Linked DNA regions of Formosa agariphila KMM 3901. The protein of the gene in region 1 binds, or shares a complex with, the protein of each later gene. Links are inferred from orthologs where the notes say so. Each region holds a gene or a part of one and is shown on either strand. Other genes may lie near its edges. The genes, in order: pfkA and BN863_RS02415.

Region 1 (6,938 bases):
CTTCTCCTTTATTAGATAACCCAATTAATAAGAGTATTCCGGTAAATGTTGAAATCGAATTAACCGAACAATTAGAAAAACCTGAAGTGAACTTTGGTTTCGAATTCCCGAATGTAAATTCAACGGTGAAATCTGAGTTAACATACAGATTAGAATCTAAAGAGGATCGCGACAACCAAGCCTTATACCTATTAACTACAGGGTCGTTTTCTAGTGGCTTAACAAGTTTAAACCCTTACGGAACATTAACCGAACGTTTAAACGGTATTGTAAACGGCTTATTTTCTGAAAGCGATAATAAGTTAAATATAGGGTTAAACTACGAATTGGGTGAAAACAATCCAGATTATCAAACAGACGATCGCTTTGGTGTAACGTTACAAACCAAGATTAGCGAACGTGTTATGATTAACGGAAATGTAGACGTACCTGTTGGAGGTGTAAGCCAAACAGTAATAGCAGGAGATATTGAAGTTAATTTCTTATTGAATGAAGAAGGGACGCTAACAGCAAATGTATTTAATAGAGAAAACAGTATACAAGATTTTGGTGATAAGGTAGGATACACTCAAGGAGTAGGAATTTCTTATAATATAGATTTCGATACTTTTAGAGAATTGATTCAGAAAATATTCTATGGTGAAATGAACAAATCAGAAGGTGAAAATTCTGAAAATGAAACACCAAAACCCACAGGCACACTTCCTGCATATATTATTATGAAAACAGATATTTCAGAGGAATAATTCCGCAGTTAACGTGCATTTATTCAATTAATAAATAAGTTTTTAACTTTTTTTCAAATTCAAACGTTATAGTTTAAAACCTCTGTTAAAAAGTCCTCAAAGCTGTTTTATATGTTGATTTTCTTTAGTAGATTTACTAGCAAATCAATAGAACATGTCAAAAACCATTAAAAAAATAGGTGTTTTAACATCAGGAGGAGATTCTCCAGGAATGAATGCCGGGATTCGTGCGGTAGTTAGAACATGTGCTTTTCATAATATTGAATGTGTGGGTATTGTTCAAGGCTATCAAGGTATGATTCGTGGTGAATTTATCCCTATGGATGCCCGTAGTGTAAAAGGTATTATTAATAAAGGAGGTACCATTTTAAAAACTGCGAGATCTAAAGACTTCAGAACGCCAGAAGGTCGCAAGAAAGCTTACGATAATTTAAAAAAAGAAGGTGTCGATGCTTTAGTTGTAATTGGTGGTGACGGTAGTTTTACTGGGGCTATGGTTTTTAGCTCAGAATTCGATATGCCTGTCATGGGAATACCAGGAACAATAGACAACGATATTTTTGGAACTACACATACTTTAGGTTACGATACTGCTTTAAATACAGTAGTAGAAGTAATCGATAAAATTAGAGATACAGCCAGTTCTCATGACCGTTTATTCTTTATAGAAGTTATGGGGCGAGATGTTGGGCATATTGCGCTTAACGTTGGTGTAGCCGGTGGTGCAGAAGAAATATTAATACCAGAAGAAAATTTAGGATTAGATCGATTATTAGAATCTTTACATAGAAGTAAAAATTCTGGTAAATCGTCAAGTATAGTAATCGTTGCAGAAGGCGATAAAATTGGTAAAAACGTATTTGAATTAAAGGACTATGTCGATGAGCATATGTCGGAATATGAAGTACGTGTATCTGTTTTAGGACATATGCAACGTGGAGGTTCACCATCGTGCTTTGACAGAGTGTTGGCAAGTCGTATGGGAGTAAAAGCAGTAGAGAGCTTGTTAGAAGGAAAGTCTAATTACATGGTCGGTTTATTAAACGATGTCATGTCTTTAACACCTTTAGATCAAGCCATAAAAGGTCAATCAAAAATTAACTTAGAATTATTACGTGTGTCAGATATCATGACCACTTAAACATTAAATTTAGAATAAGATTATGTCAAAATTAAAAATTGGAATTAACGGATTTGGTAGAATAGGTAGAATTGCTTTTAGAGTAGCGGTAGCTAGACCAGATATTCAAATAGTAGGTATTAACGATTTATTAGATGTAGAGCACTTAGCTTACTTATTAAAGTATGATTCTGTACACGGACAGTTTGATGGAACAATTTCAACAGAAGAAGGAAAATTAATAGTTAATGGAAATGCTATTAGAATTACCGCAGAACGTAATCCAGAAGATTTAAAATGGGATGAAGTAGAGGCTGAAGTTGTTTTAGACTGTACAGGTATCTTCACAACATTAGAAGGCGCACAAAAGCACATTACTGCTGGAGCTAAAAAAGTTGCAATTTCTGCACCATCAGCAGATGCACCAATGTTTGTAATGGGTGTAAACCACAAACAAGTAACTGCTGCAGATACTATTGTTTCTAACGCATCTTGTACTACAAACTGTTTAGCACCTTTAGCTAAAGTAATTAACGATAAATTTGGTATTGCAGAAGGATTAATGACAACTGTACACGCTGCTACAGCTACACAATCTACTGTAGATGGTGTATCTAAAAAAGATTACAGATTAGGTCGTGCATCTTTAAACAACATCGTACCTGCTTCAACTGGAGCTGCTAAAGCTGTAGGAAAAGTAATTCCTGAATTAAACGGAAAATTAACAGGTATGGCATTTAGAGTACCAACTGTAGATGTATCTGTTGTAGATTTAACTTGTCGTCTTGAAAAACCAGCACCATGGGCTGAAATTAAAGCAGCTTTAAAAGAAGCTTCTGAAGGAGAATTAAATGGTATATTAGGTTATACTGAAGAAGGTGTAGTATCTCAAGATTTCGTATCAGAACCAAAAACAAGTACATTCGATGCTAACGCAAGTATGGCTTTAAATGATGGTTTTGTTAAATTAGTTTCTTGGTATGATAATGAGTTTGGTTATTCAACTAAATTAGTTGACTTAGCACAACATATCGCATCTGTAAAATAATTTATACAAATTAATAATAACTCCACAGAGTTATTGTGTATAAAGCACAGTATCCTGTGGAGTTTTTTTATCTAAAACTAACATATGATTTTAATAGTTGATAGTGGGTCTACAAAATCCGACTGGATTGCGGTAGATAAAAAAGGGAACCAACTTCTCGAAAAAGTTAGAACAAACGGTTTAAATCCGGCAATACTTCCTGAAAAGAAATTAAGAAAAATTATTAAAGGCAGTAAAGTTTTAAAAAAGCATAAAAAAGAAGTTACTCACGTATTCTTTTATGGTGCAGGTTGTGGAACAGAAAACCCTAAAAAACTATTAACAACAGTATTAGAAGATTTTTTTGAGAATGCTGAAGTATCAGTAGACGAAGATACAATGGCTGCTGTGTATTCTACAATTAATACGCCAACAGAAGCTGCTGTAGTTTGTATTTTAGGTACAGGTTCTAACTGTAGTTATTTTGATGGGACACAAATTCACCAACGTGTAAAATCTTTGGGTTGGAGTCTTATGGACGATGCAAGTGGAAACTACTACGGAAAACAATTAATTAGAGATTACTACTTTAATAATATGCCAGAAACAATTCGAGTTGCCATGGCAGATAAGTATAATTTGGAAGCAGATTATATAAAATACAACATTTACAAACAACCTAACCCGAATGCCTTTTTGGCGTCTTTTGCCGAATTTATGTTTTTAAATAAAGACTCTGAATACATTCAGAACTTAATTAAAGAAGGTATTAGATTGTTTGCTAAAAACATGATTTTACAGTATAAAGAAGAATTAAAAACAGTGCCAGTACATTTTGCAGGTTCGATAGCATATTTTGCTAAAGATGAAATTTTAGCTGTTGGAAAAGAATTGAATTTTACTGTAGGTAATTTTGCAAGACGCCCAATAGAAGGTTTAGCGAAATTTCATACTCAGGATATAGAATAATGGAAATAGCAATTATAGCACACGACGGTAAAAAAGCTGAAATGGTTCAGTTTTTAAACGAACACCGCGATGTATTAGATCAGAAACAAATCGCGTTAATTTCTACAGGAACCACAGGTACAAAAGTAGAAAAAGCAGGGTTTCAAGTTACACCTTATTTATCAGGACCTCTAGGTGGAGATGCTCAAATCGCTGCTCGCGTAGCAGAAGGGTTATGCCATATGGTTTTGTTTTTTAGGGATCCTTTAGAAAAACATCCTCATGAACCGGATATATTTATGCTAATGCGGATTTGCGACGTGCACGATGTGCCACTAGCAACAAATCCAGCTACAGCGGAGTTGCTTATAAAAGCCATATAAAAACTAAAAAATCTCTTCTAGAGATTTTTTTTTGATTAAACTAAAAAATTCCTGTTCTCTAAAAGCCGTTTAGATTCCAAATAGGGACTTAACGGTTTATCAAATAACTACAAACTAAATGTGTTTGTTTTACTTCATAGATTGTTACTGTTGCCGTAAAAAAAAATATTTGTATCTAATAGCTGTAAATTCTCCATATTAAGAAGTTTTAATTCGCTGTAATTTGTAAATATTTCAGAATAACAGAAAAATTATAGCAGACCTAAATTTCTTCTGAGTTAATAAAAAGAAATTTCTGTATCTAAATTTTACTTAATTTAGATTGTATCAAAACATGTTAAAAATTGAATTTCTTATTTTAAGATGTTATGTAGACTAAATATTCTTGAAATTGAAGAAAAAAACGATCTACTTTGAACACTTGATTACAGGCTAATTTATTTAGAATGCCTTTTATAAAATTTTGAACGGAGTTTTTTTAATGAAAAACCATTGAGCTTATGACCATCGAAATTGTTATCATATTTGTTATTTTGGGATTAAGCCTTATTTTTTTTGCGCTCGAGCTGTTCTCTATAGACAAAATTTCCATTTTTGTATTGGCCTCTCTATTGCTAGCTGGTTTTCTTTCGCCAGAAGAAGCACTTACTGGATTTAGTAACACAGCCACAATTACCATTCTTATGCTCATGATTATTGCTATAGCTATGGAGCAAAACGGTGTAATTAATATGCTATCTAAATCCATGACCAAGTTAAAAGGTATGCCTCTATTACTACTTATCCCTGTTATTATGTTTATTGTAGCGGGTATATCTGCGTTTATTAGTACTACCGCAGTGGTTATTGTATTTGTAAAGCTTACCAACGAATTACATCAACGTTATGGGATTTCTCAATCTAAATTACTACTGCCTATTTCTTTTGCAGGAATATTGGGTGGTAGTTGTACCTTAATGGGAACGTCTACCAACTTAATTGTAAATGCCATTGCCGAGCAAAGCGGTGTGCCAAAATTGTCGTTTTTCGAGTTTACTAATTACGGACTTATTTTTCTAGGAGTAGGCGTGGTGGTGGTAACAGCCTTGTCGTTTGTTTTACCTTACGATTCTAAAAAGACGAAAGATTTTCAAAAAGAACTTCAAGATTTTATAACAAAGCTATGTATTAATAAGGAGTCTTCGTTAATTGGTAAGACTATAGGCGAAACATTCTTATTTACCAATCAAAATGTGCAATTGCTAAAAATGACACGGGATGGCATCACTACAAACGCGCCAGGAAAATACATTACATTAAAAGAGGGTGATATTTTGCTGGTAAACGCGAGTATGGATAATTTGTTAAAAGCCAAGGAAACAGAAGGTATTACTCTATTTAATGAAGTTGTAGCGGAAGAACATGAAGATGAAGACAATTCAGAAGAGGTAAAACAGGAAGTAAATAAAGACACTCACATTGTAGAGCTCTTAATACTCCCAAATTCCAATTTATTGGGGTTGAGACTAGGAGATATTAAACCGGCCATGATTATGGAAGCCAATCCGCTAGCTATTAAAAAACGGATTAATATGCGAAATACCAAGGAACGTCTTATAAGAAAACGTGAGGATAAAATCAGGCTAAAAGTAAGCGATCGCTTATTAATTCAAATCGACGAAGATGATATAGATAAGTTAGAAGGTATAGAACATGTGGTGGTTATGCAACAATTGTCGAGTAGCACATTTCCAAATGCCCGTAAAAAGTATATATCGCTAACGATTTTATTAATTACAATCGGGTTGGCAGCGAGTGGATTATTTCCTATTGTTAAAAGTACGATTATTGGCGTATTTCTCTTACTTGTATTCAATTGCCTAAAATTAAATACGGTTTATAAAGATATTAATTGGGAAGTTATTTTTTTATTAGCGTGTTTAATTCCTATTGGTATTGCCATGAAAAATACAGGAGCAGAAACTTGGCTTTCAGAAAATTTAATTGGTATGCTCCAAGGTCAAAGTCCGATGCTTGTCATTGCTTCGTTGTTCGGAATTACCATGCTTTTTAGTGGTGTTATTTCTAATAACGCAACAGCAATTATAATGACGCCTATTGCACTTTCTGTTGCTGCAGGTTTAAATTTAGATCCTAAATTTTTTATTTTATCAGTCTTATTTGCTGCAAACTTTAGCTTTTTCACCCCAATGGGCTATCAAACCAATACAATTATCTACGGACTCGGGATTTATTCTTTCCGCCATTTTGCAATTATAGGCGGTGTATTATCTGTTATATTGTGGGTGTTGGCAACCTTTTTGTTTTCAGAAAATATATAAGGTATAACACTCAGGAATATTCAATTGATATTAGTCTTCAGGTAAGTATTCAAATTTAAACCTCTAATAAAGGGTGTAAGAGGTGGTAACTATAACTTCTTTACCGTTATTTAAAGGCAAGCTTAATAATTGATGTATATCTTTTGCTTTTAAATTGAATGGTGTAGCTAATACGTTAACACCACTGTGTTTCTTTAAACGAATACCTTGTCCTGAAATAATATCAGCATTTGGGATAAAGTCACTATTCGGAATATGTTCTGTTATAATAACATATTTATACGCCGTTAACTTATTTAAGATATTTTGAATCTCGGAATTAGACAAATGTTGAAGCACTTGTCTGAGTATAGCACAATCTCCCTTTGGTAATGGATCTGCAGCTAAATCTAA
Region 2 (6,965 bases), 1.0 Mb from region 1 along the record:
TAATCACTTAACAGAACACTTAAAAAAGAATCGTAAAGATTATAATACTGAGCGTTCATTAGTAAAATTAGTAGGTAAGCGTAGATCATTACTTGACTACTTAACTAAGAAAGATGTCTTAAGATATCGTGCTATTGTTAAAGAATTAGGATTAAGAAAATAATAAAAGAGAGGCTTTATGCCTCTTTTTTTTAGTTATTACCCCTCGTAAGAGATATATAAAAAGCTATTACTTAGTTTTTCATTGGTCACCACACAACAACTACAACACAACGACCATTGTTTAATTAGAATAAAAAAATTTATGATTCCAAAAGTTTTTAAAGAGGTTATAGACCTTGGTGATGGGAGAGAAATTTCCATCGAAACCGGAAAATTAGCGAAACAAGCTCATGGATCGGTTGTAGTAACATCTGGAAAATGTATGTTATTATGTACATTAGTTTCAAATTACAAACAAAGTGATGTAGACTTTTTACCATTAACGGTAGACTACAGAGAAAAATTTGCAGCAGCAGGTCGTTATCCTGGTGGTTTCTTTAAAAGAGAAGCAAGACCAAGCGACGGTGAAGTATTAACTATGCGTCTTGTAGACCGTGTTTTACGTCCATTATTCCCAAAAGATTACCACGCAGAAACTCAAGTTATGATTCAGTTAATGTCTCATGACCCTGAAGTTATGCCAGATGCAATGGCTGGATTAGCCGCATCTGCAGCTATACAATTATCTGATGTACCATTCGAAACACCAATCTCTGAAGCTAGAGTTGGTCGTATTAATGGTGAATTCATCATCAACCCAACAAGAGCACAATTAGAAGAATCTGACATCGATATGATGATTGGAGCATCTGCTGATTCTGTAATGATGGTTGAAGGTGAAATGTTAGAAATTTCTGAAGAAGAAATGGCTGAAGCAATTAAATTTGCTCACGAAGCTATTAAAGTACAATGTGCTGCTCAAGTAAAATTAGCAGAAGCTTTTGGTAAGAAAGAAACACGTGAGTACGAAGGAGAAAGAGAAGACGAAGCTGTAGAGCAAAAAGTTAAAGAATTAACTTACGATAAAGTGTATGCCGTTGCTAAAAAAGCATCTGCAAAACATGAAAGAAGTGCTGCTTTCGAAGAAATTAAAGCTGAAGTAAAAGCATCTTTTACTGAAGAAGAATTAGAAGACTTTGGTGACTTAGTATCTAAATATTTCTATAAAGCTGAAAAAGCTGCAATTAGAGATTTAACTCTAAATGAAGGTTTACGTCTAGATGGTCGTAAGACTGACGAAATTAGACCAATTTGGTGTGAAGTAGACTATTTACCTTCTACACACGGTTCTTCAATATTTACACGTGGGGAAACTCAAGCATTAGCAACAGTTACTTTAGGTACATCTAGAGAGGCTAACCAAGTAGATATGCCATCTTTTGAAGGTGAAGAGCGTTTCTATTTACATTACAACTTCCCTCCTTTTTCTACTGGTGAAGCGCGTCCGTTAAGAGGAACGTCTCGTCGTGAAGTTGGACACGGAAACTTAGCACAACGTGCTTTAAAAAATATGGTCCCTGCAGACTGTCCTTACACAGTACGTGTAGTGTCAGAAATTCTTGAATCTAACGGTTCGTCTTCTATGGCAACTGTTTGTGCAGGAACAATGGCGTTAATGGATGCTGGTGTGCAATTAAAGAAACCTGTTTCTGGTATTGCTATGGGATTAATTACAGATGTAGAATCTGGAAAATACGCTGTATTATCTGACATTTTAGGAGACGAAGATCACTTAGGTGACATGGACTTTAAAGTAACAGGAACTGCAGATGGTATTACTGCTTGCCAAATGGATATTAAAGTAAAAGGATTATCTTACGAAATTCTTGTAAATGCTTTAAAACAAGCTCGTGATGGTCGTTTACATATCTTAGGATTAATTACAGATACGATTTCTGAACCTAATACAGATGTAAAAGAACATTCTCCTAAAATGATTACTAGAAGAATTCCTAACGAATTTATTGGTGCATTAATTGGACCAGGAGGAAAAGTAATTCAAGAAATGCAAAAAGAAACAGGAACAACTATCGTAATAAACGAAGACCCTGTAACTGAAGAAGGTATTGTTGAAATTTTAGGTGTAGGTAATGAAGGAATTGCAGCTGTACAAGCTAAAATCGATTCTATATTATTTAAACCTCAAGTTGGTAGCGTTTACGAAGTAAAAGTTATTAAGATGTTAGATTTTGGAGCTGTTGTAGAATATATGGAAGCGCCAGGAAACGAAGTCTTATTACACGTAAGTGAGTTAGCTTGGGAACGTACTGAAAATGTTTCTGACGTTGTTAATATGGGAGATGTATTCGATGTTAAATATTTCGGAACAGACCCTAAAACACGTAAAGAAAAAGTATCTCGAAAAGCTATTTTGCCAAAACCAGAAGGTTATGTAGCAAGACCACCACGCGATCGTGATGATAGAAAACCTAGAGATAATAGAAATCGCGACAACAAACGTGATGATAGAAAACCTAGAGAAAAAAGAGATTAAGTAATCTTTTAACTATATTTAAAAGCCAATTTTGTATTTTCAAAATTGGCTTTTTTTTATTCACAAAAACTTAAAAACCTGAATATTTGATTTTTACATCAAAAAGAGTTATATTATTAGCTATGATATATAATGACAAACTAAAATACTCAGATTTTTTAAATCAATCGATTACATATTTACAACAACACGGATTTGAAAACATTAAAGCAGATATAGAAGGCTATGAAACGCCAAAATCTTATCTCAAAAAAGGGAGTGAATTAAATGTTACACCAGACATCGTTGCAGAAAAGGAAGGCCGAAAACATATTTTCGATATTGGTTTAAAATCTTCAAAACCTAATTTATTAAAATCAAAGTGGTTATTTCTAAACACCTTAAGTAATTTAAAATCATATCGTTTTAAATTAATTACAACACGTGGTCACTTTAAATTTACAAATGATATGTTGGAAGACATTAATCTAAATCTTAAAAAGACAATTAAAATTTAAAAAATATCAAATCTTTTGTAACATTTTTAATCAAGCTTACGTATAACTACATACAAAGGAGTATTCACTTAATTTACAGGAGAACTTTACAATGAGACAACTTAAAATTACGAAGCAGGTTACAAACAGAGAAACAGCTTCGCTAGATAAATATCTTCAAGAAATTGGAAAAGTTGACTTAATTACCGCAGACGAAGAAGTAGAATTAGCGCAACGTATTAAGGCTGGTGATCAAATCGCTTTAGAAAAATTAACAAAAGCTAATTTACGTTTTGTGGTTTCGGTAGCAAAGCAATATCAAAATCAAGGTTTAACTTTACCCGACTTAATTAACGAGGGTAACTTAGGACTTATTAAAGCAGCACAACGTTTTGATGAAACACGTGGTTTTAAATTCATTTCGTATGCCGTATGGTGGATTCGTCAATCTATATTACAAGCATTAGCAGAGCAATCTAGAATTGTACGTTTACCATTAAATAAAATTGGTTCTATAAACAAAATCAATAAGACTTTTGCATTTTTAGAACAAGCTCATGAACGTCCGCCAAGTCCAGAAGAAATAGCCAAAGAATTAGACATGACGATTAACGATGTTAAGGAGTCTATGAAAAATTCTGGTCGCCACGTTAGTATGGATGCTCCACTTGTAGAGGGAGAAGATTCTAACTTATACGACGTATTAAATAGTGGAGAATCTCCAAATCCAGATCGTGAGTTATTACACGAATCGTTACGTACAGAAATTGAGCGTGCACTAGAAACATTAACACCTCGAGAAGCAGACGTTATTCGTTTATATTTCGGTCTAGGAAATCAACATCCAATGACTTTAGAAGAAATAGGAGAAACATTCGATTTAACTCGTGAACGTGTTAGACAAATAAAAGAAAAAGCTATTCGTAGGTTGAAACATACCTCACGTAGCAAAATATTAAAAACATATTTAGGATAAACCTAAAGACAATAACAAACAGTTTAAGCACTATTAGTGCGAAAGTTAACTGTTCGTTTTTTGATTGATGAAAGAACCTTCGGCTGATTACCGAGGGTTCATTTTTTTATATTACATTTGCCGAAAATTATAATTAAATGAGTTCTAAATTAATAGCACCATCTATTTTGGCTGCCGATTTTGGTAACCTGCAGCGAGATGTTGAAATGGTTAATAATAGCGAAGCCGATTGGTTCCATATCGATATCATGGATGGCGTTTTTGTTCCTAACATATCTTATGGGATGCCTGTTTTGGAAGCAATTACTAAACATGCTACTAAAACTATAGATGTACATTTAATGATTGTAGACCCTGACAGATACATTAAGACGTTCGCAGAAATTGGAAGTGATATACTTACCGTGCATTATGAAGCATGTACTCATTTACATAGAACACTTCAAGCTATAAAAGCCGAAGGTATGAAAGCGGGAGTTGCATTAAACCCACACACTAATGTTAACGTACTTGAAGATATTATTAATGATATCGATGTGGTTTTAATTATGAGTGTTAACCCTGGTTTTGGTGGTCAGAGTTTTATAGAAAACACCTATAATAAAGTCAAGAAATTAAAAGAATTAATTAACAAAAAAGGTGCATCTACTCGTATTGAAATTGACGGAGGCGTTACAGATAAGAATGCAAAAGCATTAATTGATTGTGGAGCAGATGTTTTAGTTGCAGGAAGTTATGTATTCAAGAGCACTAATCAACTAAAAACAATATCCGATATAAAGAGAAGTATTAATTCTTAATAATTTATTAAACTTTTACTAGTATATCGAGCAATTAATTTTGATTATGTTAGTCCTTTAATTGTTTAATTGTCATTAAATTAAAAAATAAAATTATCTTCTAAAAAAATCATTTTAACTAACAATAATAAATTTTTAAACATTATTTTTAACAAAAATTTTTAATATGAAAAAGACTACAATTATACTTTTTTTCCTTCTGTTTACTACATTGACTTACAGTCAATATAGAGGACGTGAATCATGGGTTGCCAGCTTTGGTATCAACTTACTTGATGATAGTGCCTATCAAGATCCTCTTAAAGGTTCAGAACGTTGGAGTTTTAGTCGACCAATTACTTTAGGAGTAGAATATAAGTTTGACGAACACTGGTCTATTAGTCCTATGTTAAGTTTTAATAAAATTGATGAAGTTTATGAAGATTTTGCTCATGGCGGAAGCGGATGGATTGAAGGTGGTAACTATACTTCTTTTGATGTTAATGGTAAATTTTATTTTGACGAGTACATTGCTGAAAATGAAAACATTGATGCTTACGCAGGTTTAGGTTTAGGTTATTTTAAAGTTGCAGACGAATCTAATGTTTCTGGAAACGTTACTTTAGGTTTAAGATTCTGGTTTACACCTGTATGGGGACTTAGACTTCAAACTTTAGGAAAGTTTGCTTTCGATCCAGACAAAGTGTATGCTAACAACAATTTTATTCATAGTTTAGAATTACTATACAGATTCTAAAACAAAAAAACACATATTTTCTAGTCCTAAAACAGTATAAACACTTAAAGGATTAAAAAAAATCATTAAAGCTGAACAATGTTAACATTGTTCAGCTTTAATGATTTTATGCTAACTTGATTATAACTTTTTATAGTCAAATATTTGATTAGAAAGACTAGGTCTTCAACTACCACAAGCGAACAATAATTATCTATTTTTTTGATAAACCTAAATGCTTTTAAGTTAGAAACACATGTAATACAGATACTAAAATTAGTATTATTATGATAAAATTGTATTACAATATAGATGTGCGTACCTTAATTAGCACTTAACCTTAACAAATTATAACATGCATTATTTAAAATTCGTGATTCCAACACTTCTTATAGTAATAACAGGAGCTATATTTACATCTTGTGCTACTATTCCAGAAAAAGCTGAAGCCGTTACACCCTTTAATAAAGAAAAATATTTAGGAAAATGGTATGAAATAGCACGACTCGATTTCAAATTTGAAAAAGACCTTAATAATACTACCGCAAATTATTCCATCAATTCAAATCAAACTATTAAAGTGGAAAATAAAGGTTATAACTACAAAAAAGATAAATGGCAAGAAGCAGAAGGAAAAGCTAAATTTGTAGATAGCGATTCTATAGCCAAGCTAAAGGTGTCTTTTTTTGGCCCTTTCTATTCTGGATATAATGTTATTGCACTGGAAGACAACTACAAATATGCACTTGTTGCAGGTAAGAATCTAGATTATTTATGGATTCTATCTCGAGAAACATTTATACCTGAAAGCATAAAACAAGATTTTTTAAAAAAAGCTAAAGAGATTGGCTACAATACAGACGATTTAATTTGGGTAGAGCACGATAAATCATAAAACCATACAAAAATTTTATTGCTATATTTTTCATAAAAAGTTTCTAAAGATTTCGCATATTTATAGCGTTGATACTGATAAGCACATTAAATTATAATTAGAGTGCGATCAACCTTATAATTAATCTTTTAAACCAACCAACATTATGAAAAAATTAGTAGCTGAATTTATAGGCACCATGTGGCTTGTATTAGGCGGGTGTGGTAGTGCTGTATTAGCAGCCGGATACCCAGAATTAGGAATTGGATTTGTAGGAGTCGCTATGGCTTTTGGACTTACTGTATTAACCATGGCATATGCTATTGGACATATTTCTGGTTGTCATTTAAACCCAGCGGTTACAATTGGCCTTACGGTAGGTGGACGTTTCGATAAGAAAGACGTTGTACCTTATATTATTGCTCAAGTTTTAGGAGGAATTTTGGGTGCAGGAATATTATATAGCATTGCCTCAGGAAAAGCAGGATTTGAATTAGGCGGATTTGCAGCAAATGGATATGGCGAACATTCCCCTGATGGGTACAATATGATGTCTGCCTTAGTTACAGAAATTGTTATGACATTTAT

Evidence for each region.
Region 2: pfkA (region 1) and BN863_RS02415 share a complex: the UniProt entries of both Bacillus subtilis proteins name them as parts of the possible RNA degradosome complex. The link is inferred for Formosa agariphila KMM 3901 from one-to-one orthologs.

The regions. Positions count from the first base shown.
Region 1 is NZ_HG315671.1:1,581,029-1,587,966, forward strand. The notes cover bases 1-2,893. They hold pfkA (6-phosphofructokinase), read left to right. Parts: upstream 1-900; coding sequence 901-1,887; downstream 1,888-2,893. Other genes in these bases: BN863_RS06715 (translocation/assembly module TamB domain-containing protein), read left to right, coding at 1-746; gap (type I glyceraldehyde-3-phosphate dehydrogenase), read left to right, coding at 1,910-2,893. Outside these bases: more of gap, read left to right, coding at 2,894-2,914; BN863_RS06730 (BadF/BadG/BcrA/BcrD ATPase family protein), read left to right, coding at 2,999-3,862; BN863_RS06735 (methylglyoxal synthase), read left to right, coding at 3,862-4,224; BN863_RS06740 (SLC13 family permease), read left to right, coding at 4,725-6,545; BN863_RS06745 (class I SAM-dependent methyltransferase), read right to left, coding at 6,609-6,938. UniProt on the Bacillus subtilis protein: Catalyzes the phosphorylation of D-fructose 6-phosphate to fructose 1,6-bisphosphate by ATP, the first committing step of glycolysis.
Region 2 is NZ_HG315671.1:566,104-573,068, reverse strand. Bases 1-2,920 are described here. They hold BN863_RS02415 (polyribonucleotide nucleotidyltransferase), read left to right. Parts: upstream 1-304; coding sequence 305-2,536; downstream 2,537-2,920. Other genes in these bases: BN863_RS02410 (hypothetical protein), read left to right, coding at 2,659-2,920; rpsO (30S ribosomal protein S15), read left to right, coding at 1-163. In the rest of the region: more of BN863_RS02410, read left to right, coding at 2,921-3,033; BN863_RS02405 (sigma-70 family RNA polymerase sigma factor), read left to right, coding at 3,125-3,988; rpe (ribulose-phosphate 3-epimerase), read left to right, coding at 4,126-4,788; BN863_RS02395 (porin family protein), read left to right, coding at 4,955-5,524; BN863_RS02390 (lipocalin family protein), read left to right, coding at 5,859-6,398; aqpZ (aquaporin Z), read left to right, coding at 6,544-6,965. UniProt on the Bacillus subtilis protein: Involved in mRNA degradation. Catalyzes the phosphorolysis of single-stranded polyribonucleotides processively in the 3'- to 5'-direction. Necessary for competence development in Bacillus subtilis.